Regions from separate parts of the Streptomyces sp. NPDC048696 genome, predicted to be linked through region 2. Evidence: riboswitches for the same ligand, from Rfam matches in the RefSeq annotation. Region 2 holds a riboswitch; each other region holds the start of a gene.
The links. A riboswitch is a leader RNA that binds a small molecule or an ion and turns the genes downstream of it on or off. The one in region 2 is predicted to bind cobalamin.
Positions count from the first base shown of each region.

Region 1 (9,540 bases), on a different contig from region 2:
TACGGGCCAGGCGCGGCACCACCTCGCGGCAGGCGAACTCCAGGACCGCGACCGCGTCCGGGAGCTCCGTACCCAGCACGTCGCCGACCAGCGCCCCGCACGCGGACGCGTCCCAGGAGCGCTCCTCCATGCCCTGTGCCAAGCGGCGGCACAGCTGCTCCAGGAGGTCGATCGCGTCGGCCGCCGTACGGGCCGGGCCGTCGACCAGGTCGCTGAGCTCGACCGGGACCTTCACCGGCGTTCCCGGCTCGGCGAGCAGCTCCTTCTCCACGAGGCCGAAGTGCTCGGCCAGCGAGGCGCGCAGACCGGGCAGCGCGTTGGCCTGGCCGCCCCAGACCTGGGAGGCGCGCAGCACCGCGAGCACCAGGTTGACCCGGGGCTCGGCCTCCGGGCCGCCGCCCAGGATGTGCAGGCCGTCGCGGATCTGGACGTCCTTGATCTCGCAGAGATAGCCGTCGATGTGCATGACGAACTCGTCGAAGTCGCCGTCGTCCGGCTGCTCGTCGACATGCAGGTCGTGGTGGAGCTCGGCGGCCTTCACCAGCGTCCAGATCTGCGCCCGCACCGCCGGGGCCTTCGTCGGGTCGAGGTCGCTGACCAGCGCGTACTCATCGAGCAGCTGCTCCAGCTTGGCCAGGTCGCCATAGGTGTCGGCGCGGGCCATCGGCGGCACCAGGTGGTCCACGACGGTGGCGTGGCCGCGCCGCTTGGCCTGGGTGCCCTCGCCCGGGTCGTTGACGATGAACGGGTAGACGAGCGGGAGGTCGCCCAGGACCGCGTCCGGGCCGCAGCCCGACGACAGGCCGAGGCCCTTGCCCGGCAGCCACTCCATCGTGCCGTGCTTGCCCATGTGGACGATCGCGTCGGCGCCGAAGCTGTTCTCCAGCCAGCGGTACGCCGCCATGTAGTGGTGCGAGGGCGGCATGTCCGGGTCGTGGTAGATCGCGATCGGGTTCTCGCCGAAGCCGCGCGGCGGCTGGATCATCACGACGACGTTGCCGAACTGGAGGGAGGCCAGCACGATGTCGTCGCCGTCCACATACAGTTGGCCCGGCGGCTCGCCCCAGTGCTCCAGCATGCTGTCGCGCAGCTCGGGCTCCAGCTTCTCGAACCAGGCTCGGTAGTCGGCGAGCGGCACGCGCGCGGGGGCGGCGGCCAGCTGCTCCTCGGTCAGCCACTCCACGTCGTGGCCACCGGCGTTGATCAGCCGGTGGATCAGCTCGTCGCCGTTGTCCGGGTGGCCCTCGACCCCGTACCCCGCGTCCCGCAGCGCGTCCAGGACGCGGACGGCGGAGGCGGGGGTGTCCAGGCCCACCGCGTTGCCGACGCGCGAGTGCTTGGTGGGGTAGGCGGTGAAGACGAGCGCCAGCTTCTTCTCGGCGTTCGGCTTGTGCTTCAACTTGGCGTGCCGTACGGCGATTCCGGCGACGCGCGCGGCCCGCTCGGGGTCGGCGACGTAGACCGGGACGTCGTCCGGGCCCTGCTCCTTGAAGGAGAACGGGACCGTGATCAGCCGTCCGTCGAACTCGGGGATGGCGACCTGCATCGCGGCGTCCATGGGGGAGACGGCGGCGTCCGACGCCTCCCAGGCGGCCTTGGACGAGGTGAGGCAGAGCCCCTGCAGCACGGGGACGTTCAGGTCGGCCAGGGCGCCGATGTCCCACGCCTCCTCGTCGCCGCCCGCGCTCGCCTGGGAGGCGGTGGTGCCGCCCGCGGCGAGGACGGTGGCGATCAGCGCGTCCGCCTTGGCCAGCTCTTCGTAGAGCGCGTCCTCGGCGCCGCGCAGTGAACTCACGTACACCGCGAGGGCGTTGGCGCCCCGGTCCTCGATCCTCTCGCAGAGCACATCGACGAACGAGGTGTTCCCGGAGAGCTCATGGGCGCGGTAGAAGAGCACGCCCACGGTGGGGCGACCCGGCACGTACGCGCGCGTGCCGTGCACGCCCCACTCCGGCATCTTCTGCGGCTCCGCGAAGCCGACGCCCGTGAGCAGCACGGTGTCGGAGAGGAACCGGGCCAGCTCCACGAGGTTGCCGGGGCCGCCCTCGACCAGATAGCGCAGGGCCTCCGCGACCACACCGGCCGGGACCGACGACTCGGCCATCAGCTCCGCGTCCGGCACGGACTCACCGCCGAGCAGCACGGTCGGGATCCCGGACGCCTTGAGCGCCGCGAGCCCGTCCTCCCAGGCGCGTTTGCCGCCCAGCAGGCGCACGACGGCCACGGACGCGCCCTCGATCAGCGCGGGCAGCTCCTCGGCCACGTCGATACGGGTCGGGTTGCCGATCCGGTAGGGCGCCCCGGAGGCCCGGGCCGCCAGCAGATCCGTGTCGGCGGTCGACAACAACAGCACAGTGCTCATGCGGGTGCTCCAGGTGCGATGAAGGGAAGTCCTGCGGGCGCGCCCTGCTCGATGAGGCGCATCAGCGCGTCCGTGTCCGCGTGTTCTTCGATGAGGTCGCCGAGGCGGTCCAGCTGCTCTTCGCGCAGCGCGCCGAACGACGTGTCCGGGGCGGGCACGAAACGCCGGCCTGCGGCGCTCGCGACCCGCTCCAGGAACCGTCGCCTGAATCCGTCGCTCTCAAGTGACCCGTGCCAGTGCGTCCCCCAGACCGCACCGACCCGGCATCCGTCCAAGAAGGCTTCCCCGCCAAACACTTCCGCGACGCCGTGGTGGATCTCGTATCCGTCCACGCGCTCGCCCAGCGCCTCGCCGGTCGGCCGTGCAAGTGTCTTCTCGGCCGCGAACCGCACCCGCACGGGCAGCAGTCCGAGACCCGTCACGGAACCCGCCCGTGACTCGACCTCGTCATCGATGTGCTCACCGAGCACCTGGAACCCGCCGCAGATCCCCAGCACCGGACGCCCCTCGGCCGCCCTGCGCGCCAGCTCCCGCGCCAGCCCCCGCTCCCTCAGCCATTCCAACGCCCGGACCGTGCCCCGGGTTCCCGGCACGACGACCAGATCCGCGTCGGCCAGTTCCTCGGGCCGGTCCACGAACCGTACGACCACGCCGGGTTCGGCGGCGAGCGCGTCGACGTCGGTGAAGTTGGACATCAGCGGGATCGCGCAGACCGCGACCCGCAGCACGTCCTCGCCCACCGGCGGCGCGACGACCGACTCGCGCACGGCGCCGCGCAGGGAGACCCGCAGGCCGTCCTCCTCGTCGATGCCGAGCCCGTGCGCGTACGGCAGGATCCCGTACGTGTGCCGCCCGGTGAGGCCGCGCAGCATGTCGATGCCGGGCTGGAGCAACGAGACGTCGCCGCGGAACTTGTTGACGATGTACCCGGCGACCAGCGCCTGGTCCTCGGGGCTCAGCAGCGCCGTCGTACCGAAGAACGAGGCGAAGACCCCGCCCCGGTCGATGTCGCCGACCACGACCACCGGGAGCCTCGCGGCGCGCGCGATGCCCATGTTGACGATGTCGGTACGCCGCAGGTTGATCTCGGCCGGACTGCCCGCCCCCTCGCAGATCACGGCGTCATATGTGCCCCGCAGCCGCTCCAGACAGTCCACGACGGTCCCGAGAAGCGCTTCCTGGCGCCCGCCGTGGTAGCCGCTGGCGCTCAGTTCGCCCACCGGCTTGCCCATCAGTACGACCTGGCTCGACCGGTCGCTCCCCGGCTTGAGCAGCACGGGGTTCATCAGCGCCGACGGCTCCACGCGCGCGGCCTGGGCCTGCATGGCCTGGGCGCGCCCGATCTCGGCGCCCTCGCGCGTGACGAAGGAGTTGAGGGACATGTTCTGTCCCTTGAAGGGCGCCACTTTGACGCCCTGGCGCACCAGCCACCGGCAGATCCCGGCGGTGACGACGCTCTTCCCGGCGTCGGACGTGGTGCCCGCGACCAGCAGTCCGCCCCTCATGTACGTACCTTCCTCACCGCGATCGCCACTCCCAGCGCCAGCCAGCCCACCCGCCGCGACAGCCTCACCGCCCGCTCGATGTCCGGAACTTCCACGGCCCGCCCGCCGTTGTTGAGCACGGGACGGTGCTCGACCCTGCCGCCGTAGGAGAGGGTGCCGCCGAGGCGTACGCCGAGGGCGCCCGCGAACGACGCCTCGACGGGGCCGGCGTTGGGGCTCGGGTGCTTGCGGGCGTCGGCCCGCCACGCGCGCGCGGCGGCGCGCGGCGCGCCCCCGGCGGCCACGGCGAGCGCGGCGGTGAGCCGGGCGCCGGGCCAGCCCGCCACGTCGTCCAGGCGTGCCGAGGCCCACCCGTAGCGCAGATGGCGCGGCGAACGGTGACCGACCATCGCGTCCAGGGTGTTGACCGCCCGGAACGCCACCAGGCCGGGCACCCCCGCGAGCGCGCCCCACACCAGCGCGCCGACCACGGCGTCGGAGGTGTTCTCGGCGACGGACTCGACGACCGCGCGCGCGATGCCCGGCGCGTCCAGGGACTGCGGGTCGCGCCCGCACAGATGCGGCAGCCGCGCGCGGGCGGCCTCGGTGTCCCCGGCTTCGAGCGCCGCGCCGATCGCGCGCGCCTCCCGGCCCAGCGAAGTGCCGCCCACGACGGCCCAGGTGGCGGCGGCGGTCAGCGCGACGGACGCGGCGGGACGGCCGCGCGTCGCGCGCGTGGCGAGCAGCGCGGCGCTCGCGGCGCCGCCGGCGCACACGGCGGTGTGCAGTGCGCCCCAGCCCCGGTGGTCGCGCCACAGCGCGCGCTCGACGGCGGCCGCGGCGCGGCCGAACGCGGCGACCGGGTGCCCCCGGCGCGGATCGCCCAGGAGCAGGTCGCCGAGGAGCCCGGCGGTGGCGCCGTACGCGAAAGTGCGATCGGCACGCATGGGGTCAGTCCGCCGCGATGCCGCGGAGAGCTCCGGTACTTCTGGGGGGTGCCGGCAACAGGCAGGCGCGCATGGCGGTATGTCCTCACTCAGGGTGTCCGCGCCCTGGTACGACGTCGACCGGCGGTGAGAGTTCCTGGCTCACGGGGTTCATTCCCCGATGACAGTGGCGGGACCGCGCCGGATTCGCACCGGCTTCCTCTTCTGCCGCCGTAAATGGCTCGGGCAGTCCACCACGCCCGGCAACGCCCGTCAACTCGCTGCTGACCTGCGACGGGAGAGTGTGCCGAGGCACACAGCGAACCGCCCTCCGCAGGGAGCGGAGGGCGGTTCGGGAGACGCGTGGGACGTCGCCGCTACTTGGCGACGATCAGGTTGATGCCGTACGCGACGGCCGCCGCGCAGAGCGCGAAGCAGGCGTAGGCGGTGGTGCGGGCCAGGGCGACGTTGCCCTTGCCGGACGCGGCCGACTGCTGCTTGCTGAGGCCGACGATCCCGACGGTGAACAGGCCCACCAGGCCGACGGTGACGATGAGGCTGACACCGAAGACGGTGCCGAGAGCTGCCCAGTCGATGTGCATGACGATTCCTTAGAGGGTGCGCGGCCGGGTCAGACGGCGGCCGGGCGGGCCGGGTCGGCGGGGGCCACTGGGGCCGGGGCCGGGATGGTGGCCGTCAGATCGGCGGCCACGGCGGCGACGGTCGGGGGCGGGGTGACCGCGGCGATCGCGGTGGTGACGACACCCGCGGGCTCGGCCGGGGCCTCGGTCACGGCGTCGGCCGGGGTGTTGGTGACGTCGGCGTGCGAGACCGGCTCGCGGCGCGACAGCTTCCAGATGAAGCCGGAGCCACCGACCAGCAGGATCGCCACCAGGACGATGCCCCAGGTGCCCTGGCCGGTCAGGAACTCGGCGCCGGCGCCGACCAGACCCGCGGCCGGCAGGGTCAGGCCCCACGCGACGAACATCCGGGTCGCGGTGGACCAGCGGACCACACCGCCCTTGCGGCCGAGGCCGGCGCCCATCACGGAGCCGGAGCAGACCTGGGTGGTGGAGAGCGAGAAGCCGAGGTGCGAGGAGGCCAGGATGACGGTCGCGGCACCGGACTGGGCGGCGAAGCCCTGCGGCGGCGCGAGCTCGGTCAGGCCCTTGCCCATGGTGCGGATGATGCGCCAGCCGCCGAGGTAGGTGCCCATGGCGATGGCCATGCCGGCCGAGACGATGACCCACATCGGGGGGTTGGCGCCCGGGTGCAGCACACCGCCGGTGACCAGGGCGAGCGTGATGATGCCCATGGTCTTCTGCGCGTCGTTGGTGCCGTGGGCGAGCGAGACGAGACCGGCGGAGGCGATCTGGCCCGCCCGGTAGCCCTTGGCGGTGGCCTTCTCGGCAGCCGGGTCGACGTTTCGGTTGATCCGGTACGTCAGCCGCGTGGCCAGCATCGAGGCGACGCCCGCGACGATCGGCGCGGCGACGGCGGGCAGCAGCACCTTGGTGACGACGGTGGAGCCGTTGACCGAGGACCAGCCGGCCGACATCACGGCCGCGCCGATCAGACCGCCGAACAGGGCGTGCGAGGAGCTGGACGGCAGGCCGAGCAGCCAGGTCACCAGGTTCCAGAGGATGGCGCCGACGAGCGCCGCGAAGATCACCTCGGTCCTGATGCCCTTTTCGTTGATGATCCCGCCGGAGATCGTCTTGGCGACCTCCACCGACAGGAACGCGCCGACCAGATTGAGCGCCGCGGACATGGCCACGGCGGCTTTGGGCTTCAGGGCGCCGGTCGAGATGGTCGTGGCCATCGCGTTGGCGGTGTCATGGAAACCGTTCGTGAAATCGAACACTAGAGCTGTCACGACCACAATGGCGAGCAGCAGCGTGATGTGTTCCATTTACCCAGGCAATCGTTCGACGTCAGTGGCTGGACGAACGTAAGTAACCTGGATGAACGGAAGGTGAACTGGACCGGGCTTCATGGTGTCTCTGACCGGTTTTTGCTGGGGTCAGGCTCTGACAAACCCCGTGAACAGGCCAAACAGCCCATAGAAGAGATTCTGCTCACTCCCCGGCACGGCGTCCGGGAGCTGCGAGGATCGCGTCCATGGGAGAGACGGACCACCACGAACCGACCGCCGCCGCCTGGGCCGAGCTGACCGCGGCCGCGTGCCGGACCGCGGCGGAAGGCCTGGTCGTGGGCACCTCGGGCAATGTCTCCGTACGGGTCGGGGACCTGGTCCTCGTCACCCCCACCGGGGTCCCCTTCGACCGGCTCGGCCCGGACGACACCGTCGCCGTCGACCTCTCGGGCCGCCAGGTCATCGGCACGCTGCGGCCGACCAGCGAGCTGCCCATGCACCTCGCCGTCTACCGCGACACCGACGCCCGGGCCGTGGTGCACACCCACGCCGTGCACGCCACCGCCGTCTCCACGCTGGTCACCGAGCTCCCGCCGGTCCACTACATGACCGCCACGCTGGGCGGCCCGGTCCGGGTCGCGCCCTACGCGCTGTACGGAACCGAGGAACTGGCCGAGAACATGCTCCGCGCCCTTCAGGGCCGCACCGGATGCCTCCTCCAGAACCACGGAACCGTCACCTGTGGAACGACCCTTTCCCAGGCGTACGACCGGACCGCCCAGCTGGAGTGGATGTGCCGGCTCTGGCTCGCCGCGTCCTCCGTGCCCGGCCGCACCCCGTCCCTGCTCTCCGACGCCGACCTGGAGCGGGCCGCCGAGCAGTTCCGGGGGTACGGGCAGCGGTGACGGGTGGCGGGTCGCATGTGGCGGACGGGTCGCGTGTGACGGGCGGGGACGGGGGCGTGCCCCGGTAGGCCCTCGCCCACTGGCCGTACCGCCGGGGGCTGCCGACACTGGAGCGGTGCGCCCGGCTACAGCGACGGCAGCGGCCGTCACCACACTCATCGGCGTCGGCGCGGCCGCGGTGGCCGCCGGACGGTACGCGAGCGACGCGGCTCTCAAGGCGCCGCCCGGCCGCCCGCTGCCCACCGATCCCGAGCTCACCGTGCACTCCACGGCCCCCGGGCGGATCGCCCTGACCCGCTGCCTCGCGGCGCTGCGCCCCGGTGTGTACGGCATCGAGGGGTCCGGCATCCACGCGGTGGTCGGCGAGGTCGTCGATCACGCGCGGCATCCCGCGGACACCGTGGTGCGCCGCCTGGAGCGGGTCACCCGGGGCAGCCCGGAGCCGGGGGACCGGGTGCGGATGACCCCGCAGATCCACCGGGGCACCCCGGCCGAGGCGCTCGGGCTCGATCACCAGGACGTCGAGATCCCCTCCGAACTCGGTGTGCTGCCCGCCTGGCTCGTCGAAGGCGCCCGGAACACCTGGGTGATCGCCGTGCACGGCCTGGGCACCACCCGCGAGCACACGCTGAACACCATGGCGTTCCTGCACCGCCACAAGCTCCCGGTGCTCGCCCTCGCCTACCGGGGCGACGAGGGCGCCCCCCGGTCCCCGGACGGCCTCGCCCACCTCGGCGACTCGGAGTGGCGCGACCTGGACGCCGCGATCCGGTACGCCGTACGCAGCGGGGCCGAGCGCGTCATCCTGCACGGCTGGTCCACCGGCGCCACCATGGCGCTGCGTGCCGCCACCGACTCCGCGCTGCGCGACCGCGTCCGGGGCGTCGTGCTCGACTCGCCTGTCCTCGACTGGGAGGGCACCGTGCGCGCCCTCGCCGTCGCCAACGGCGCCCCGAGCGCCCTGCTCCCGCTCGCGGTCCGGGCCGCCCAGGGCCGCACCGGCCCGCACGGCGACCATCTGCGCGAAGCGGCCGACCCGCGTGTCCTGCGCGTCCCGGCGCTGGTCTTCCACGGCCCCGACGACACCCTGGCGTCCTGGCAGCGAACCCGCGAACTGGCCGCCCGCCGACCGGAACTGGTGACCCTGCACACGGTCCAGCACGCCCCGCACGCCGCGATGTGGAACGCCGACCCGGCGCGCTACGAGGAGGCGCTGCGACGCTTCCTGACGCCGCTGATGTGACGGACGGGGCCGAAGCCCCCGAAGTGCTGCCCCGGAACCAAGACATCCCATTCCGTTTGGGCTTTCGGGCTGTCAGCGGGCTGTGCTTACCCGGGGACAACCCCCGGACCCCCGGCCCCGGGGAAATCCGGGCATGCGTCATTCCGTTTGGGCTTTCGGGCTGTCAGCGGGAAGACTGCACCTGTGACGTCCCGGAAGCCTGAAGAGAAGTTGCCGCGCGACTCCAGACTGCGGCTTGTCCGCGCCCCGCACGCGAAGGAAGCACGTCCCCTCGCCACCGCCCGCCGCGCCGTGACGGACCGGCGCGCCCGCCCGGGCTCCCGGCCGCCGGAGGGCACCCCGGCCGCCGCCGAACTGGCCCGCCAGGCCAGAGTGGTCCTCGCCGACGCCGTACGGGTCGCCCGCTGGGCCGACGCCGAGCGCGCCCGGGGCAACCCCCCGCGCCCCGCGCCGACGGGCGCCCTGACCGGCCCGGCCGCCGAACAGGCCGCCGCCGCACTGCGGTTGACGCCCGCCCAGGTGCGCGCCGACTGGGACCGGGCCCGGCTCGCCGGACTCGTCGAGCTGCACGGCGGCACCGCACGCCCGGGCTGGCGGCTGCGCGCCTGGGACCGCGACGACGCCGCCGTGCTGCGCGGCTGGGTCGCCCTCTTCGACGCCTGGTCGATCGTCCACCCCGCCCCGGCCGCCATCGCGCCCGGCGCCGTGGCCGAGGTCGTCGAAGCCGTCCCCCAAGTGCTCTCC
Region 1 covers NZ_JBICVJ010000004.1:550,767-560,306, forward strand. The annotation lists gene cobN (cobaltochelatase subunit CobN) at 1-2,362, opposite strand, end outside; gene ACGFRG_RS11615 (cobyric acid synthase) at 2,359-3,867, opposite strand; gene ACGFRG_RS11620 (cobalamin biosynthesis protein) at 3,864-4,793, opposite strand; cobalamin riboswitch at 4,901-5,043, opposite strand; gene ACGFRG_RS11625 (hypothetical protein) at 5,150-5,374, opposite strand; gene ACGFRG_RS11630 (anion permease) at 5,404-6,684, opposite strand; gene ACGFRG_RS11635 (class II aldolase/adducin family protein) at 6,894-7,553, shown strand; gene ACGFRG_RS11640 (serine aminopeptidase domain-containing protein) at 7,669-8,796, shown strand; gene ACGFRG_RS11645 (hypothetical protein) at 8,980-9,540, shown strand, end outside.
Region 1: linked by a shared signal. The riboswitch ahead of ACGFRG_RS11620 (cobalamin biosynthesis protein) and the one ahead of ACGFRG_RS18205 (HoxN/HupN/NixA family nickel/cobalt transporter) in region 2 are both predicted to bind cobalamin.

Region 2 (9,540 bases):
CCCAGCAGAGCCCGTACCACTTCGGCGCGACCACCCAGCTGCTCAGCGAGGTGGACAAGGGCTTCAACACCGGCAGCATGCGCAACATCTACTCGCCCAACGTGCGGTGCGCCCAGGAGCTCGTCGTCGACCAGCTCGCGGCGAGGATGGGCAAGGACGCGTACCGGTTCCGCCGCCAGTTCCTCAAGGAGGACCGGGCGCGGGCGGTTCTCGACAAGGTCGCGCAGGTCGGCGAGTGGGGCCGGGAGATGCCGGCCGGCACCGGGCAGGGGATCGCCGTCCACCCCGAGTACCACGGGTTCGTCGCGGTCCTCGCCGAGATCGACTGCCGCCCGGAGACCACGGGCCGGCAGATCCCCGACGCGTACACCGGCCCGCGCGTCACCCGGGTCGTATGCGCGGTCGACGTGGGCCTGGCCGTCAACCCGCGCGGTCTTGAGGCCCAGATGATGGGCGGGATCATGGACGGCATCGCCGTCACCCTCAGCTCCGGTCTGCACCTCAAGGACGGCCACTTCCTCGAAGGCAGCTGGGACAACTACTTCTACACCCGCCAGTGGAACACGCCGCCCGAGCTGGAGATCATCGTGATGCCGCCGACCGGTGAGAAGCCGGGCGGCGCGGGGGAGCTGGCCGTCGCGGGCGCGATGGCGGCCGTCGCCTGCGCCTACGGCCGGGCCACCGACACCATGCCGACCACCTTCCCCATCAACCACGACGGCCCGCTCGGCTTCGAGCCGCTGCCGACCGTGCCCCCGATCCCCGCGTCCCCCACCGACGGCCTCGGCCGCGCCTACTAGGAGCATCCGTGCCTCTGCACACCTTCATCCTCAACGGAAAGCCGGTCTCGGTGGACGTCGAGGACGACGTACGGCTGCTCTGGGTGCTGCGCGACGTCCTGGGCGTGACCGGACCGAAGTACGGCTGCGGCCTCGGCGTCTGCCAGGCCTGCACCAGCCACATCAACGGCAAGGCGTTCAACCCCTGCTCCGTGCCGGTCAAGGACATCGGCCCGACGGACGAGGTGACCACCATCGAGGGCCTGCCCGCCACGGTCGGCAAGGACCTGCACCCGATGCAGGAGGCGTGGCTGGAGTACGACGTGGCCCAGTGCGGCTACTGCCAGCCCGGCCAGATCATGGCCGCCGTCGCCAAGGTCCGCCAGGCCCGCGCCGCCGGTCATGAGATCGGCGACGCGGACTTCGACGAGATCCGCAACATCTGCCGCTGCGGCACCTACCACCGCATCCGCGAGGCGATCAGAGCGGGAGCGAAGAACTTCTAGAGGTCCACCTGCTTCCAGAGGTCCGCCTGAAACGCACCGTTCACGAAGTGACACACAGCGTGGCGGCGGGCGCCCGGTAATCTCGTGCGAACAGCCACGGGGCGGGCGTCAGCCCTGGTATGCAGGGGGATAGTCAGCACTCGTGGGATGATCGCCGCGTTGGTCCGGAGAGCGTCAAGCCTTGATCACGGTTCGGTAAATTTGGAACCCTTGTCCAGGCTTTGTCCATCCCCGGAGGCGGAACACGACCGTCGTGCCCCGAGGGGCAGAAGCAAGCCGGAGCCATCTGATGTCGCACGCGTCCACCCGGACCAGGAGCGAGACATACCAGTCCCAGGGCCACCGCCGCGCCTCCAAGGCCCGGAGGTGGTTCTTCGTAGTGGCGTCCGTTGTCCTGCTGGGAGCGATCGCCTGGCCGGTCATGAGCTACTTCCAGATACCGCCCTTCACGGACAAGGGCGACCCGATCTCGTACGGCAAGATCGACAACAAGCCCGGCGGAGCCCAGCAGCAGCCCGCGGACTCCAAGACGCTGATGCCGACCGGGCCGGACGCCAAGTTCAAGATCTCCAGCACGCTCAGCAACGGCACGCACGTCGGTGTCACGACGATCACCGGCAAGAAGTCCGGCTTCACGGGCAAGGTGTGGGTCTGGGCGCCGAAGGAGTACGACGACCCGAAGTACGAGAAGAGCGGCTTCCCCGTGCTGATCGCGCTTCCGGGCGGCCCCGGCTTCCCCAACAACTACTGGATGGACAACAACCTCAAGCTGGAGTCGTCCATCTCCAAGTGGGCCGAGTCGGGCAAGGGCAAACCGTTCCTGCTGGCGATGCCGGTGCTCAACCCGAAGCCCGACGACGGCGGGCTCTACTGGGACGGCAGTGACATCCCGAACCAGCCGAAGATGGGCACCTGGCTGACCGAGGACGTGCCCGAGCTGATGAAGGAGAACTTCCGGACGATCAAGTCGCGGGACGGCTGGGCCTTCATGGGCTCGTCCTCCGGCGGCTTCGCGGGCCTCAAGGCCGTGTTGAAGCACCCGGACAAGTTCAAGGCCGTCATCGCCTCGGGCCCGGACATCGTGCCCGACTCGCGGCTGTGGAACGGGCACCCGAAGGAGAAGGCCGAGAACAACCCCGAGGTGCTCTCCAAGCAGCTGATCGCCGCCAAGGGGCCGGACGTCTACCTCGCGTTCCAGTACGGGACGAAGGAGAAGTCCGTGATCCCGAAGGTGGACAAGTACATCGCCACCTACGGCAACAAGGGGCCGATCCACACGCATCTGGAGGTCATCCAGGGCGGTCAGCACAACGCGGTCACGTACATCAAGGGGATGGACGAGAGCAGCATGGCGTGGATCAGCGAACAGATCGAGGGGCCCACTGCCGCGCCGTGACGCGGGGTGTGAGGTGTGAGAGGTGAGCGGCGGCCGGGCGGATGACCGGCCGCCGTTTTCCGTGCGGCGCTCAGGCCGGGGTGCGGCGCATACGGGCACGGCGGCGCAGTACGCCGACGGCGCCCAGCGCGAGGGCCCCGGCGACCGCCGCTCCGATCAGCCACGGGCCGGAGTGCGAGACCGGCTCACCGGCCACGGTGACCTCCCCGGTGACGGGCCGACGGCCGTGGCCGGGGACCACGGTGAGCGGGTACGTCCCCGGCCGCAGATCGTGGCGCAGGGTGATGTGCCCCGCGAACAGCGTGGAGCCGTCGTCGCACTTGCAGCCGGGGTCGTCCGGGCTCTGCGTCCTGATGGTCACGTCGTGCTCGAAGGCGGGTGACCTGACGACGCGGGAGCCCCCGCTCTGGTCGAAGTGGTCGTCCGCGAGCACGACGACGACCCTGCTGCCCGGCCGTACGGGGTCGCCCATGCGCAGGGAGGGCGTGAGCACGCCGAACCGGCGGATCGTGAGCGAGTTGACCGGCGCGACCTCCAGCGGCGCCGTGGCGACGGCCCGGCCGTGGCTGGTGGCGGTGAGCGTGTACGTACCCGGCGCGGTGTCGGCGCGTACGGGGTAGCCGCCCGCCGCCGGGAGGAGGGCGGAGTTCCGGGAGCCCTTCCCGTCCGGGGTGAGGCGGATCGGCTTCACCAGCGCGGGCGAGGTGACGGTGACCTCGTCCCACCCGGCGGGCATGTCCCGGATGCCGACGCCGAAGGAGTCACCGGCCTCGACCCGGGCGCCGTTGAAGAAGTCCAGCCGCGGCCCGGAGGCGGCGCTCGCGGGAGCCGTGGGTGCGGGAGAGTCGGCCGAAGCGCCGGAAGCGGGGCCCCACCAGGGGGTCAGCAGGGCGAGACCGATGACCGCCGCCGCCCGAACCGTCCTGCGCGACACGTGTTTGCCTCCCCGGACTCTTCCCCTGCCGGGAAGCGTTCACCGGCTTCTGCCCGGAAGGGCGCTCACGGGACAAGAGCCCGGTCGACCCCTGCCGGTTGCGTCGCTTTAACCATCCTTTGCCGTACGGTCGGTGGGCGCGTCGGCACCGTCGGGGCGGCGAGGCCGTCAGCTGCCGGGTGGTGTCCCGCCGCCCAGGTCCGGATGACACAATCCGCTGGGCACGAGGGCCCCGTGCCACCGATGATCCGCCCGTCCCCCTTGATACGGAGTTCCGGCCATGTTCCAGCACCGCACCGCGCTCCGGCGCGCCCTGTCCCGCAGTGCCGTCGTCGCCGGGCTCGCGGCCGCCGGGCTGCTCACCGCCACGGGCGCGGCGTTCGCGCACGTCACCGTGCACGCGGACAACGCCGCCAAGGGAGCCACGGACGGCGTCCTGACCTTCCGGGTGCCCAACGAGGAGAGCGGCGCGGACACGACCAAGATCCAGGTGGTCGTGCCCACCGACCACCCGGTGCTCTCCATGCTGGTGACCCCCGAGGGCGGCTGGACCGCGCAGGTGACCACCACCAAGCTCAAGACCCCGGTCAAGACCGACGACGGCACGATCAGCGAGGCGGTCTCGGAGATCACCTGGACCGGCGGCACCATCAAGCCCGGCCAGTACCAGGACTTCCATGTCGCGTACGGCCAACTGCCCGACAGCGCCGACCAGCTGACCTTCAAGACGCTCCAGACGTACTCCGACGGCAAGGTGGTCCGCTGGATCGACGCGAGCCACCCGGGCCAGGACGAGCCCGCGAACCCGGCGCCGGTGCTCAACCTCACGCAGCCGTCGCCCCAGCCGTCCAAGCCGGGCACCCAGCCGTCCGCCTCGACCGCCCCCCGGGCGGCCGCCAGTGCGTCCGCCAGCGACTCCACGGCCCGGGGAATCGGCATCGCGGGCCTGGTCGTCGGAGTGCTCGGCGTGGCCGCGGCAGCCTTCGCCATCCGCAGCGCCAGGTCCGCACGCGGCTGATCCGTCTCGGGGTGGGGGCGGGTCCGGTCAGGGGAGTGAGGGGCGGCCGGCGATCGCGTCGTAGACCCTGACGCGCAGACGGCGGCGCCAGCCCTCGCGCTCCTCCCGGACCCGCGCCCGTTCGGCCTTGCGGCTGCCGGGCGGGTAGTGGGCCCGGGCCCAGGGCGAGCCGGGGCGGGCCAGGCGCAGGGCGCCGACCACGGCGAACAGCGGGACGAGGACGCCGAGCAGGCCGGTGAAGGCCTTGCCCTTGCTCAGCGCGACCAGCGCGAAGGCCGAGTTGACGCCGACCACGACCGCGTACGTCCAGCCGGATACGGGAGCGCCGTTCACCGAGGCGTCGTTGACGCCGAACGGCGCGGCTCCCAGCAACAGCAGTCCGCAGACCGCCGCGCCGAGCACCACGGTGTCGACGGAGAGCCGCCCCTCCTCGGACCAGTAGACGTCCCGCAGATGCAGGATCAGGGCGAACTCGTCGAGTACGAGCGCCGTGCCGATGCCGAAGAGTGCGGCCTCGATCTCGGCCCACGGGCGCTCGCCGCCGATCGGCGAGGCGAGGCCGAGACCGCCGATGATCATGAAGACGACGCCGAAGACCACATGGTGGATGTGGAGCCCGCCGGGCGTGACGTTCCTGGGCCACCAGGAGACCTCGGCGCGGATCATCCGCACGCTGAACCGGATGAAGAAGAACGCCCCCAGGAAGCCGAGCAGCAGGAACAGCAGCGGCTGTTTGCCCGGGTCCAGGATCTCGCGCCGGTACCAGTCGCCCATGGGTCAGGCCCGTCCGCCGGGCCGCTGCCGGTCGTCCATGCGGTCGGCCCCTTCCCGTGCCCGTCGCGCTGTGCGCAGCGTAACCAGGGCCGGGCGGACCGGCACGTCGAGGCGCTGTCCGAGGCGCCTCGACGCGGCCGGGCCCGTACGTCAGCCGGTGGCGCCGCGCGTGCGCGCGAGCCGGGCTTCGAGTCCGTCGAGTACGCAGTCGAGGCCGTCGGTGAAGCCGTCGTCGCGGGCGCTGTCCACCTGCTGCTCGCGCTGAAGGGCGTAGAGCCTGCGCAGCCTGGGGTAGGGCTCCACGGCCCGTTCGGCGGCGGGCCACAGGCCGGTCACCCACTCCTGCTCGCTCATACCGCTGCGGGCGAGCGTGGTGAGCCAGGCGGCCTCGGTCGTCGACACTCCGATGGCATACGCGGCGACGGCGTTGACGGCTCGGTCGGCCGCCTCCAGGGTGAACCCGGCCCGCTCGAACACGCCGAGCAGGCCCTCGGACATCCGCATCATGTTGGGCCCGAGCGCGGCCACCCCCGCCTCGCCGAGCACCGACACGATCCACGGGTGGCGGTGGAAGGCGGAGCGCAGGCTCTGGGCGCAGTGGGTGGCGGCCGCGCGCCACTCGTCGGGCGTGTCCGTGGTGTCCGGGACCTCGATCTCGCCGTAGATCTCGTCGACGACGAGCTCGATGAGCTCGTCCTTGTTCGCCACATGGGTGTAGAGCGAGGTGGCGCCGGCGTTGAGGCGGCTGCCGAGTTTGCGCATGCTGAGCGCGTCGATGCCCTCCGCGTCGAGCAGTTCGAGGGCGGCCGAGACGATGTGGTCCCGGCTCAGCGACGGCTGTTCACGCTTGCGGCGCTGGGGGCGGGTCCACACCGAGGGGATGCTCCGCGTCGGCTGGGTTTCGGCCGGCATCCGGCCTCCTCTCTCTCGCGCTCCAGGGTATCCGCTCGACGGCACGTTGTACGTGGCCACGAACGCCGTACGCAGCACGAACAGTGTGTGGCGCGGAGCCGGTCCGTCCGTCTTCGATGGCGGCACCCTCGGCGGCCCGACCTCGCCGGCTGTTCCGGAGCAACTGCCTCCACTTACCGGGACTTGCAGGTCAGGCGGACCCCACCTACGGTTGGCGGGCCGTGGTGTTCGGGAAGACCGGTGCAAGACCGGAGCGGCCCTCGCCACTGTGATCGGGTCCCACGTCGTTCAGGCCATGAACGGCTTCGGGTAGCCCGCCCCGTTGTGCCACTGGTGCCCGCGAGGACACCGGGAAGGCTGGGGCGGTGCGACACCCCGTAAGCCAGGAGACCGGCCACGGCATCTCGCGAAATGATCCACGAGGTGCTGGAGCGTGAACGAATGACCCTGCCCACTCCGTTTCACTGGCGGCGTGAGGACACCGTCCGAACTGCCTGGCTGCTGGCGGTGATAGCCGCCCTGCACATCGTCGCGTTCGGGATCCTCTTCCTGCTGGTGGTGCCGCGCCACTACGAGGTCGGCTCGAAGACGTTCGGCCTCGGCCTCGGCATCACCGCCTACACCCTCGGCATGCGCCATGCCTTCGACGCCGATCACATCGCGGCGATCGACAACACCACCCGCAAACTGATGGCCGACGGCAAGCGGCCGGTGTCGGTGGGCTTCTGGTTCGCCCTCGGGCACTCCAGCGTGGTGGTCGTGATGGCCGCGCTGGTCGCCGGAGGCGCCCAGCTGGCGGGCACCCTGATGAACGACGACTCGCGCACCCACCAGACGCTGGGCGTGGTGGGAACCACCGTCTCCGGCTCGTTCCTCTACCTCATCGCGGCGCTCAACCTCGTCGCTCTCGTCGGCATCCTGCGGGTCTTCCGGGCGATGCGCGCGGGCACGTACGACGAGGTGGAGCTCGAACAGCACCTGGACTCACGCGGGTTCATGAACCGCGTCCTGGGACGCTTCACCAAGTCGATCACCCGCCCCGGCCAGATGTACCCGCTGGGCTTCCTCTTCGGGCTCGGCTTCGACACCGCGACCGAGGTCACCCTGATGGTCATGGCGGGCTCCGGCGCGGCGGCCGGACTGCCCTGGTACGCGGTCCTGTGCCTGCCCCTGCTGTTCGCGGCGGGCATGAGCCTGTTCGACACCATCGACGGTACGTTCATGAACTTCGCCTACCAGTGGGCCTTCTCCAACCCGGTCCGCAAGGTGTTCTACAACCTCACCATCACCGGGCTCTCGATCGCGGTGGCCTTCCTGATCGGCACGATCGAGCTGGTGGGCGTGCTGCACGACAAACTCGACCTGAGTGACGGGCTCACCGGCTGGGTCTCCGGACTCAACCTGGACAACGTCGGGTTCATCATCGTCGGCCTCTTCGTCGCCGTGTGGGCCGCGGCCCTGGCGTACTGGCGGCTGGCCAGGGTCGAGCAGCGCTGGGCGGTGCGGGTCGCCCCGGGGGGTGCCGTGCCCGGCCAGGGCCGGGCGGGTGCGGCACCCGAGGGAGCCGCGCACGACGGGGCGCACGACGGGACCGCACCCGCCGCGGACGTCATCTGAAGGCGACGACGTCGGACTTCGCCCAGTCGGCGAACGGTAGGTGGCTGGTCGCGCGGTTCCCCGCGCCCCTCAAGGGGCGCGGGGAACCGCGGACTTCTGCATGTCCGGGAGGTCAGGTGGCGTCCCGCTCCACCGGGATCCACAGTGCCGCGTCGGCGTGTCCCGCCCGCTCCTGCGGGTACCGCACGCGCAGTATCTCCGGCCCCGGCCTGCTCCGGTACGGGTTGGAGGGGAACCACTCCGTGAACACGTCCCGCCACATGTTCTGGAGCGCCTGCGGGAACGGTCCGGAGCTCTCGAAGACGGCCCACGTACCGGCCGGGACGGTGAGCGCGTCCAGGTCCTCGGGCGGGGTGAGCCCGGTCACCACCGCGTGGTAGTAGTCGAGTTCGGTACCCTCCGCGCGGCTCGGGTCGATGTCGTCGGTGACCGAGACGATCCCCTCGGGTTCCTGGTCGGACAGACCGCTGATCCGCTGCACGGTCTCCTGCCCGAGGTCCTGGATGAACCCGGCGATCGCCGGGTTCACGCCCTCGTGCACCAGCGGGACCCGGGCCTTCTTGCCGACCACCCGGAACTCGTCCTTCTCCACCACTCGGTATCGCATACTGCTGCTCCCTTCGACGATGAGACGGAAGGACATCCGGGGCTGGGAGTGCAGAGCCGCACCGGTGCGGCGGGCCTCGCCGGGCCCGACACCGTGCACGGCCCGGAACGCCCGGGCGAACGCCTCGCCCGAGCCGTATCCGTAACGGACCGCCACTTCCAGCAACGTCCGCTCGTCGGAGAGCACTTCGGCACCCGCGACGGTCATCCGCCGACGCCTGATGTACTCCGAGAGCGGCATCCCGGCGAGCGCCGAGAACATACGCCGGAAGTGGTACTCCGACGTCGCCGCGATCCGCGCCAGCTCGGCCGCCTCGATCGACCGGTCGAGATGGGCCTCGATGTGGTCCATGGCCTGATTGAGCCGTTCCAGCACCCCGGCCTCCTTCCTTGTGATCACCACGTTAGGAAGGACCCACTGTGCCCGACCCGACATCCTGTGCCCGAATCGGTCGGGTGGAGTTCACGGGTACGCGCGCACATACGTACGTCGGTCCGGTCCCAAGGAAATGGGGTCCCGTCGCCCTGCGACGCACGCACCGGCAGATCCACCGGACAGGCCCTGGCCGGATCAGCTCAGCGGCTTCTCCAGGATCGCCTTGCGGTGGCTGAAGGTCTCGATCGAGTAGCGGCCGTGGTAGTTGCCCATGCCGCTCTCGCCGACGCCGCCGAACGGCAGGTCGGAGACGGTGAGATGGGCCAGCGGCAGACCGATGCCGAGGCCTCCGGAGGAGGTTTCGGCGGCGAGGCGGTCCTTGGTGGTGTCCGACTCGGTGAAGGCGTACAGAGCCAGCGGCTTGTCGCGGTCGTTGATGAACTCGATGGCCTCGTCCAGGTCCGCGACGGTGACGATCGGCAGGACCGGGCCGAAGATCTCCTCCTGCATCACCGGCGACTTCGGGTCGACGTCGGCCAGGACGGTCGGAGCCAGGTACTTGGTGGCGCGGTCGCCCTCGCCGCCGACGACCGTCCGGCCGGAGTCGAGCAGCGAGCTCAGC
Region 2 covers NZ_JBICVJ010000008.1:13,789-23,328, forward strand. The annotation lists gene ACGFRG_RS18170 (molybdopterin cofactor-binding domain-containing protein) at 1-800, shown strand, start outside; gene ACGFRG_RS18175 ((2Fe-2S)-binding protein) at 809-1,285, shown strand; gene ACGFRG_RS18180 (alpha/beta hydrolase-fold protein) at 1,575-2,681, shown strand; gene ACGFRG_RS18185 (hypothetical protein) at 2,752-3,615, opposite strand; gene ACGFRG_RS18190 (YcnI family protein) at 3,896-4,633, shown strand; gene ACGFRG_RS18195 (hypothetical protein) at 4,661-5,407, opposite strand; gene ACGFRG_RS18200 (TetR/AcrR family transcriptional regulator) at 5,558-6,319, opposite strand; cobalamin riboswitch at 6,525-6,733, shown strand; gene ACGFRG_RS18205 (HoxN/HupN/NixA family nickel/cobalt transporter) at 6,731-7,936, shown strand; gene ACGFRG_RS18210 (AraC family transcriptional regulator) at 8,049-8,918, opposite strand; gene ACGFRG_RS18215 (aldehyde dehydrogenase family protein) at 9,114-9,540, opposite strand, start outside.

Region 3 (9,540 bases), on a different contig from region 2:
CGTGGCTGTAGGTCTTGCCGGTCTCGGTCGCCCAGAGTCCGGTGATGATCTCCAGCTGTTCCTCAAGGCGGGCGGACTTCTCCTTGGGGAAGGGGATCCCGTACGCCTTGTGCTCCTGCTCGAACCAGCCTGCTCCCAGGCCGAGTTCGATGCGGCCGCCGGACATCTGGTCGACCTGGGCGACCTGGATGGCCAGCACGCCGGGGAGCCGGAAGGTGCCGGCGGTCATCAGGGTGCCGAGGCGGATGCGCCGGGTCTCGCGGGCGAGGCCGGCCAGGGTGATCCAGGCGTCGGTGGGGCCCGGGAGGCCGTCGGACGAGCCCATCCGCAAGTAGTGGTCGGAGCGGAAGAAGGCGTCGAAGCCGAGATCTTCGGTGGCTCGGGCGACGCTGAGGAGGGTGTCGTAGTCGGCCCCCTGCTGGGGCTCCGTGAAGATGCGAAGATCCATGGATCCATCCTGCACCTTCGAACTGCCGTCAACCCTGCCCTTGCAGCGTGCCGTATGGCTGCCCGGTCGGGTGAATATGCGTCAACCTGGCGGGCGGCACACGTCCTGACCAGTGACTGTCGCGCTGAGTGGTCGTTTGCTGTGGCGGAGCCGGACCGCCCGGCCCGCGTGCCGGCGGCCGTTGCCGGTGCGTCTGCCGATCCGCCGTCCCGCAGCAGCGCGGGAGGGCTTGGGCCGAGGAGGCCGCCATGTCCCAGGAAGCCGTGCCCGAACAGGCCGCGCCGCAACAGCCGGCCGCGCAGTCCGTTCCCGAGCAGCAAGGTGCGCCGAAGGGGCTGCTGCAGCAGATGGAGGAACTGATGGCGGCGCTGACCGCCGATCTCTCGCAGCTGGACGCGGATCTGCAGTCCTCCGCCGACCGGACGCCGCCGGGCGGGGACGGCGAGGCACTCAGCGGGGGCCGCGCCTCGGGCAGCTGAGTCTGCCGCGCCCGCATCCCGGGGCACATCCCGCCCCGTATTCCGTTCTCGTCTCTTGTTCGCGCCCCATCCGTTCATGACGGCCTCGCCGTCGAGTCGCGCAGGACACCGGGCCGTCTCTCCTGCTCCCGTACGGTGAGCCGGCGGAGCATTCCGCGGACCCGGTCGCTCGACTCGTCGGCGGCGTCTATGGCTTCGATGCACTGCCAGTAGAGCCCTTCCTCGTCGGTGGCGCAGGCCACGCCGACCAGGGCCATCCCGACGTCTCCGAGCAGTCCGCCGAGCCCGGTCAGGGCCTGTCTGGCATCACTGACTTCGGAGAGCTGGGCCGCGCGGATGCCGCCGATGCGCAGCGCTGGGTGGTCGAGCGCTCCGCAGCCGCGTCCGCCGGTCTCGCTGAGGCCGAGGGCCTCGCCCCTGAGCTCCGGCGGGCCGGTGGCCGCCAGATGGCTGCCGATGGCCTGGGCGAGGGCTTGCGCCTGCCAGGCCTCGGCGACGATTTCGAGCACCGCGGTGCTTTGCGCGAGCGCTGACCTGCTGACCCCGATGAGCCGTACCGCGTCCATGAGCCGCCCCCGTTCATACGACGATCCGCTTCCCCGTTCACTACCTAGAGTGAGCTTTTGCGGCCCGGAAAGCCAGGGTAATTGGGAAATCTGTGGACAGGCAGGGGGTTTTGAATAACTCGCTCACTCCGAAGAGTGACCGTTTGGGCTTTCTTCGGGATTCTGTACAGGAGTTGTGCTGGTCGGGTGCGCGAGGGGCGGGGCGGTGGGGAGGGGGAAGCGGAGCTCATTGCGGTCGATCTTGGCGGAGAGCGCGGCGAGCGGGTCGATGCCGAGGACTTCGCAGAACTGGAGGAGATAGGCGAGGACATCGGCGACCTCGTCCCGCACGCGGTGGGCCGTGTCCGGGTCCTCCATGACGTGGTCCGACTGATCAGGAGTCAGCCACTGGAAGATCTCCAGGAGTTCGGAGGCCTCGACGCTGAGGGCGGAGACGAGGTTCTTGGGGGTGTGGTAGGGCTGCCAGTGGCGCGCGGCCGCGAAGTCGGCCAGCCTGCGCTGCAGTCCCGCTACGTCCGGTGGGGTCACGGCTCCAGGTCTACCACTGACACCCCGGCCACCCCACGCGCACATCCGGCGTCCGCCACGGCCCCGAGGAGGCGGATGTGGCCGCGTCGGCACATCTCGACGGCCAGCGCCACGAGTTCACCGGCCTGGCGCCGGTCGAGGCCGCGGTCGAAGCCGTCGGCGAGCACGGTGAGGGTCTGCATGGCGGACGGGACCTCGGCGACGGTGTCCATGGCGAGGACGCCGGGGCCGGTGAGCAGCACCAGGGCGAGCGCGAGGTAGCGCAGTTCGCCCTCGCCGAGGCGGTCGACGGGGGTCGGTGTCCGCTCGCCCCGGCCCACCTCGGCTCGTAACGTGCCGTCGGCGAGCGCGTGGCCGACGAGGGCGGTGACGGGGCCGGCGCAGCCCGCGCGGGCCGCCGTGACCAGGCGGGCGTGGCGGATGGCGCACTCGTCGGCGGTGCGCATCAGGACTTCGGCGAGGTTGTCGCAGCCGCGCCGCAGCCGCCCCTGGCCCGGCACCACGGGTTCGCGCATCCGCTGCGGCTGGGGGTCGCAGGCGAACACCGAGCGCAGCGCCACCACGACCTGCTCGGCGGCGGCGAGCACCCGCCGCTGCCCTTCGGTCTTTCCGGCGACCCGCAGCGGCAGCAGGGCTGTACCGAGCCGGTCGTCGGGGAGCGGGGCGCGGGTGACGGGCACCGCGCCCGCGGTGTGCCAGGCGGCCTGTACGGTCGAGCGCCCGGGGTCGCGCAGGGCCGTGGACAGGAGGGTCCGTCCGTCACTGGTCAAACGTTCGCCGACGACGCGGAGTTCCGGCTCGGCCTGAACGGCGAGGTCGAGCCGGACGGGACCGGCGGGGCCGTCGACGGTGCAGCCGATACGGAACCCGCGCCGGCCCTGGGCGTCGGCCTCGGCGCGCTCGGGCACGCATCCCTCGGGATCGCTGAAGACCGAGGCCAGTGAGGAGCCGGAGCCGAGCCGGGCCAGCGCCTCGTACGCCTGGAGGACGCTGGACTTGCCGCTGCCGCTCGGTCCCGCCAGGAAGGTCAGCGGGCCGAGCGGGAAGGACGCGCCCCGGTGCGACTTGAAGGCGGAGAGCCGCAGTTCGGTGACGGTGGGCCGGTCGCAGGTTCCGTTCATGGAACGGAACCGTACGAGCACAAAAAACGACGAACCGTTACGCCGCGATCATCTTCCTACGAATGAGGGACGACGGCCTCCGCGATGCCCTCCACCTCCGTGCCGACCGGGGCCAGCAGGAAGACGTTGCGGTCGACCCGGTGCATTCCGCTGCCTATGCCGAAGACGACTCCGCTGCTGAAGTCGAGGATCCGCTTGGCCACTTCGGTGTCGGCGCCGGTCAGATCGAGCAGGACCGGGGTCTGCGCCATCATGTACTCGGCGACCTCGCGCGCGTCCGCGAAGACCTGTACGCGCAGGACGACGAAGCGCCGCTGCTCGACGGCCGCGTACTCGTTGGGGATGGTTCGGTGGTCGACCCGCGACGGCCACTCGTTGCGGCTGCGCAGCGGAACGACCTGGGCGAGCCCCTCCCACTGTTCATCGGTGACGTCGTACCTGCTCACCGGACCACCTCGCCCATGTGCTGTATCTGCATCCGGCCATGATGACGCCGCTCACCCGTTCAGCCCAACTCCGACACGGCTCTGAGCTGTGAAGTTGTCCGGACCGAGGCGTACTAGCGTACGACGGTGGCCGCCACCGCGTCCGCGACCAGGACGAAGAAGCGGGCGTGGGCACGGGCGCTGCACGGTGTCTCGGGGTTCCACGGCAGCACCTGCGACCGGTCCTCGATCGACCGCCAGTGCGCATCGGCGCGCAGCTCCTCGATCGGAGTGGCGTTCACCCGTATGTCCGAAAGGATGATTTCGGCGGGCAGTGCCGCTGCCTCGGCCCAGGTGAGGGTGGCCCAGCTCGCCCCGGTGCCGGCGGGTGGCTCGACGAGATGGACGCCGTGTTCCGCCAGTGCGCGCAGTTCGGGCCAGGCGCCCGGGCGGGCCACATGGACCTGGTCGGTTCCGGCAGGCGACAGGGCGAGCACCCGGGGCCGCCCGGTCGTGTCCGCCGACGCGGACGCGCGCGTAGCGGCCGTCACCGTGCGCAGCCGCCGTCGCGCCGCGTCCAGGAGACGGGCGCCCTCTTCGTGGTGGTCGCCGCCGAGCGAGCGGGCCAGTTCGGTGAAGCGGTCCCTGATCCCGGCCAGGTCGCGCGAGTGCCCGACGTCGATCACGACGACCGGAACGTGCTCCTCAAGGTGCTTGGCGGTCTCAGGGGCGAGCCCGTAGACCTGGCCGCCGCCGTAGCTGACGGCGACCACGAGGTCGGGCCTGCCCTGGAGCAGGGTGTCCAGGTCCAGGGCGTGGCCCGCGCCCAGGTAGCGGATGCTGTCCAGGGGCAGCCCGCCCGCCTTGGCCCGGTCGGGCTCGGCGCCGTCGTGGAAGGAGCCGAAGGCCGCTTGTACGCCCACCCCGTTGTCCCACAGCGTGGCCGCGGCCTGGATGTAGGCGGTCACCCGGGCGGGCGTCCGCCCCGCCGTCGCCCGCTGTCCACGGTCGTCCGAGAACTGCCAGACCGGCTTTTCCATGAGGTCACCCGCTCCTGTACGTGTGCTGCGCGTCGGCGCCAGGTCACGCCGTACGCCCGAGTCGTCCCGCCCCGCCAGGATCCGTACCCGGGTACCTGCCCGGCCAGGCGGCGCGTCACCCCTGTCCGCGCGCTCCGGGCGTCCGCGCCCCGGCGGGTGGAAGCGCTCGACGCGCGGGCCGCGGCACTGCTGGCTAGCGTGGCAGGCCGGACCGACTGTCACACAGGAGAGAGCACTGTCATGGCCGCAGAACCCGAGGGCACTCCGTGTTGGGCCGATGCGATGTTCAGCGATGTCGAGAAGGCGAAGAGCTTCTACAGCGACGTGCTGGGCTGGACGTTCGGCGAGGCCAACTCCGAGTACGGCAACTACACACAGGCGTACGCGAACGGCAAGGCGGTGGCCGCCATCGTGCCGCCGATGCCCGGGCAGGAGGGGCAGTCGGCGTGGTGCCTGTACCTCGCGTCGCCCGATGTCGCCGCGACCGCGAAGAAGATCACGGACAACGGCGGCGAGGTCCTGATGCAGCCGATGCAGGTCGGCGACTTCGGCTCGATGGCCATCGCACGCGAGCCCAGCGGCGCGGTCTTCGGCGTCTGGCAGGCGGGCAGCCACGAGGGCTTCGAGGCCAAGGGGGTGCCCGGCGCGTACTGCTGGGCGGAGTTCTTCACCCGTGATCCGGCGAAGCTGGACAGCTTCCTGCCCTCCGTCTTCCCGTACAGCGCCAAGCAGATGCAGGACGACGCGGCTGACTTCCGGGTCTTCAGTGTGGGCGGCGACATGGTCATGGGGCGGATGAAGATGACCGACGACTTCCCGCCCGAGGTTCCGCCGTACGTCAATGTGTACTTCGCCGTCGACAACTGCGACACGGCCGTAGAAAAGGCGACGAAGCAGGGCGGCATCCTGCGGTTCGGGCCGATGGACACGCCGTTCGGCCGGTTCGCGGCGCTCACCGACTCCCAGGGCGCGGCCTTCTCGGTGATCGACATGTCGACGACGCAGGGCGACATGCCGCAGATGACCGACGTGTAGCGGGACGCACGCAGTACCGGGGAGGGCCTTCACGCGCGCGTGAAGGCCCTCCCCGGCCGTTTCACCGCCCTGCCATCTCCGTCCTCCCCGGCCGTTTCACCGCCCTGCCGTCCCCGCCGTCACCGGCCGGTTCACCTGCCCGCTGTCTCCGCCCTCACGGTGCGGGCCGCCGCGACCAGGTTCTCCAGGGACCGCCGGGTCTCGGCCCAGCCACGGGTCTTGAGCCCGCAGTCCGGGTTGACCCAGAGCCGGTCGGCCGGGACGGCCTCAAGTCCCCTGCGCAGCAGGGCGGCCGCCTCCTCGGCGCTCGGTACGCGCGGCGAGTGGATGTCGTAGACACCGGGGCCCACCTCGCGCGGGTAGCCGGCGGCAGCGAGCTCGTCGGCCACGCGCATATGGGAGCGCGCCGCCTCCAGGCTGATGACATCCGCGTCGAGGTCGTCGATGGCGCGCAGGATGTCGCCGAACTCGGCGTAGCACATGTGCGTGTGGATCTGGGTCTCCGGACGTACGCCCGCGGTGGTCAGGCGGAACGATTCGGTCGCCCACGCGAGGTAGGCCGCGTGGTCGGCGGCGCGCAGGGGCAGTGTCTCGCGCAGGGCGGGCTCGTCGACCTGGATGACCGAAGTCCCCGAGCGCTCAAGGTCGTTCACCTCGTCGCGCAGGGCGAGCGCGACTTGGCGGGCGGTGTCGGCGAGCGGCTGGTCGTCGCGGACGAACGACCAGGCCAGCATGGTGACCGGCCCGGTCAGCATGCCCTTGACCGGCCGACTGGTGAGCGACTGGGCGTACCCGGTCCAGCGCACGGTCATCGGATGCGGCCGGGAGATGTCGCCGGCCAGGACCGGCGGGCGCACATAGCGCGTGCCGTACGACTGGACCCAGCCGTGCTGGGTGGCGAGGTAGCCGGTCAGCTGCTCGGCGAAGTACTGCACCATGTCGTTGCGTTCGGCCTCGCCGTGGACCAGGACGTCCAGGCCCGCCTTCTCCTGGAAGGCGACGACCTCGCGGATCTCGGCCCTGATCCGCTCCTCGTAGCCCTCGGAGTCGATGCGTCCGGCCCGCAGATCGGCGCGCGCGGTGCGGACCTCGGCCGTCTGCGGGAACGAGCCGATGGTGGTCGTGGGCAGCACGGGCAGGCCGAGACGGGCGCGCTGGGCCGAGGTCCGCTGCCCGTACGGCTGGGAGCGGCGGGCGTCCGCCTCGGTCACAGCGGCGCTACGCACGCGTACCGCCGGGTCGCGGGTGAGGGCGGAACCGGCGCGCGAGGCCAGGTCGGCCCGGTTGGCGGCGAGTTCGGCGGCGATGGTGTGGGGGCCGTGGGCGAGCCCCCGGGCGAGCGTGGCGATCTCGGCCGTCTTCTGGCGGGCGAACGCCAGCCAGCGGGCGATCTGCGGGTCGATGTCGCGTTCCGCCGTCGCGTCGAGCGGGACGTGCAGCAGCGAGCAGGAGGCCGCGACGTCGACGCGGTCGGCAAGGCCCAGGAGTGTGCCGAGGGTGGCCAGCGACTTCTCGTAGTCGTTGATCCAGATGTTGCGGCCGTTCACCACGCCCGCGACCAGGCGCTTGCCCGGCAGACCGCCCACGGCCGCGAGGCTGTCGAGGTTGGCGGCGGCCGCTCCCGTGAAGTCCAGGCCGAGGCCGTCCACGGGCGCCTTGGCGAGGACGGGCAGGGCGTCGCCGAGCCGGTCGAAGTAGGACGCGACGAGGAGCTTGGGGCGGTCGGTGAGGCTCCCGAGCACCTCGTACGCGCGCGTGGCGGCTGCCAGTTCGGCGGGTGTGCGGTCCTGGACGAGGGCGGGCTCGTCGAGCTGGACCCACTCGGCGCCCGCCGCCCGCAGATCGGCGAGCACTTCGGCGTAGACGGGCACCAGCCGCTCCAGCAGGGTCAGCGGCTCGAAGTCCGCGGCGACCGAGGGGGCGGGCTTGGCGAGCAGGAGGTAGGTGACCGGCCCGACGAGGACGGGCCGGGCGGCGAGGCCCAGTACGAGCGCCTCGGTGAGCTCGGCGACCTGCTTGGCGGAGTCGGCGCCGAAGACGGTGTCGGGGCCGAGTTCGGGCACCAGGTAGTGGTAGTTCGTGTCGAACCACTTGGTCATCTCCAGCGGTGCCACGTCCTGGGTGCCGCGCGCCATGGCGAAGTAGCCGGCCAGCGCGTCGGCCTCGACGGCGGCGCGGTGGCGGGCGGGGATCGCGCCGACCATCACGCTGGTGTCGAGGACATGGTCGTAGTACGAGAAGTCTCCGCTGGGGACCTCGTGGATGCCGCTGTCGGCGAGCTGGAGCCAGGTGGCGCGGCGCAGCTCGCGAGCCGTGCCGCCCAGCTCCTCGGCGCTGACGCGGCCCTTCCAGTAGCCCTCGACGGCCTTCTTCAGTTCCCGGTGGTGGCCCTGGCGCGGGTAGCCGTACACGGTGGCGCGTGCCGCCGCGGCTGCGGACTCGGTGGTCACGGATCTCTCCTTCGCGAGAATGTCCCGGAACGACCCCGGCACGGGTCGCGGACGCGAAGGGATGACGGACAAGGCGCCACGCGCGCGAAGTGCCGCGCCGATACGCCCGCCGTGCACGCCGACCCGCCCACGAGGTCACCGGGATCTCCGCGCGCAGGTCCGCGCGCGGGCAGCGGGCAGGTCTTCGGACTCGCGGGCGCGCACGCCGGTCTCCCGGCGGACTCCTAGTGGCCGTCGCTTCCCGGACCCGGTCGGGCCCAGTGCGTATGACGGCGGTCGTTCCCGCTCACCGCTGCGGGGCAGTCCCGGATTCCCACCGGGTTCCCTCTTGCGACGCGCCTGCCTGGCGGACAGGGGCGAACCAGCTGCGTGAGCCACCCTACAGAGTGGGTCGGACCACCCGCTCGGGTAATAAAACGGGCCGCCCGCGGCCGATTTCGGCCCCCCTTTGTCGTCTCTCCGACGGCCCGTCCTCGCGCGCGTTGCCGCAGTCGAACACTCATGCTCACACCCTCGGGTCGCGGTTAGTGTGGCCGGTGTAACCACGCACGATCTGCGCGCGTGACATCGACGTAACGGGCATTTCGTACGGTCGGAACACAAGGATCCGGCCGGGACGAGAGGGGACACCCGTTGACCGCACAGGACTCGCGGACCGGCACCGAGCAGGTCCGCACGGTCTGCTCGTACTGCGGTGTGGGCTGCGGGCTGGTCCTCGACATCGGTGCGGGCCCCGACGGACGGCGCACCGTGCTCAAGGCGTCCGGCGACAAGAACCACCCCGCCAATTCCGGCCGACTGTGCACCAAGGGCGCGACCACCGCCGACATGCTGGCCGCGCCCGGGCGGCTCACCACCGCGCTCGTGCGCGGCGAGCGCGGGGACGGGCCCGTTCCCGCCCCGGTGGACGGGGCGATCACCGCCACGGCGCACCGGCTGCGGGCCATCGTCGACGCGCACGGGCCGGACGCCGTCGCGCTGTACGTCTCCGGCCAGCTCAGCCTGGAGGCGCAGTACCTGGCGAACAAGCTGGCCAAGGGATTCATCGGGACCAACCAGATCGAGTCCAACTCCCGGCTGTGCATGGCCAGCGCGGGCAGCGGCTACAAGCTGTCGCTCGGCGCGGACGGCCCGCCCGGCTCGTACGAGGACTTCGACAGGGCGGACGTCTTCCTGGTCATCGGCTCCAACATGGCCGACTGCCACCCGATCCTCTTCCTGCGGATGATGGAACGGGTCAAGGCGGGGGCGAAGCTGATCGTCGTCGACCCCCGGCGGACCGCGACCGCCGCCAAGGCCGACCTGTTCCTCCAGATCGAGCCAGGAGCCGACCTCGCGCTGCTCAACGGGCTGCTGCACCTCCTCCACGAGAACGGGGACACCGACCCCTCCTTCATCGCCGAGCACACCGAGGGCTGGGAGGCGATGGAGGGGTTCCTGGCCGACTA
Region 3 covers NZ_JBICVJ010000017.1:86,435-95,974, reverse strand. The annotation lists gene ACGFRG_RS30015 (LLM class F420-dependent oxidoreductase) at 1-448, opposite strand, end outside; gene ACGFRG_RS30010 (hypothetical protein) at 697-927, shown strand; gene ACGFRG_RS30005 (DUF6099 family protein) at 1,002-1,493, opposite strand; gene ACGFRG_RS30000 (nucleotide pyrophosphohydrolase) at 1,617-2,066, opposite strand; gene ACGFRG_RS29995 (AAA family ATPase) at 2,018-3,142, opposite strand; gene ACGFRG_RS29990 (cell division protein SepF) at 3,199-3,588, opposite strand; gene ACGFRG_RS29985 (ABC transporter substrate-binding protein) at 3,702-4,607, opposite strand; gene ACGFRG_RS29980 (VOC family protein) at 4,848-5,642, shown strand; gene metE (5-methyltetrahydropteroyltriglutamate--homocysteine S-methyltransferase) at 5,774-8,092, opposite strand; cobalamin riboswitch at 8,271-8,422, opposite strand; gene ACGFRG_RS29970 (molybdopterin-dependent oxidoreductase) at 8,726-9,540, shown strand, end outside.
Region 3: linked by a shared signal. The riboswitch ahead of metE (5-methyltetrahydropteroyltriglutamate--homocysteine S-methyltransferase) and the one ahead of ACGFRG_RS18205 (HoxN/HupN/NixA family nickel/cobalt transporter) in region 2 are both predicted to bind cobalamin.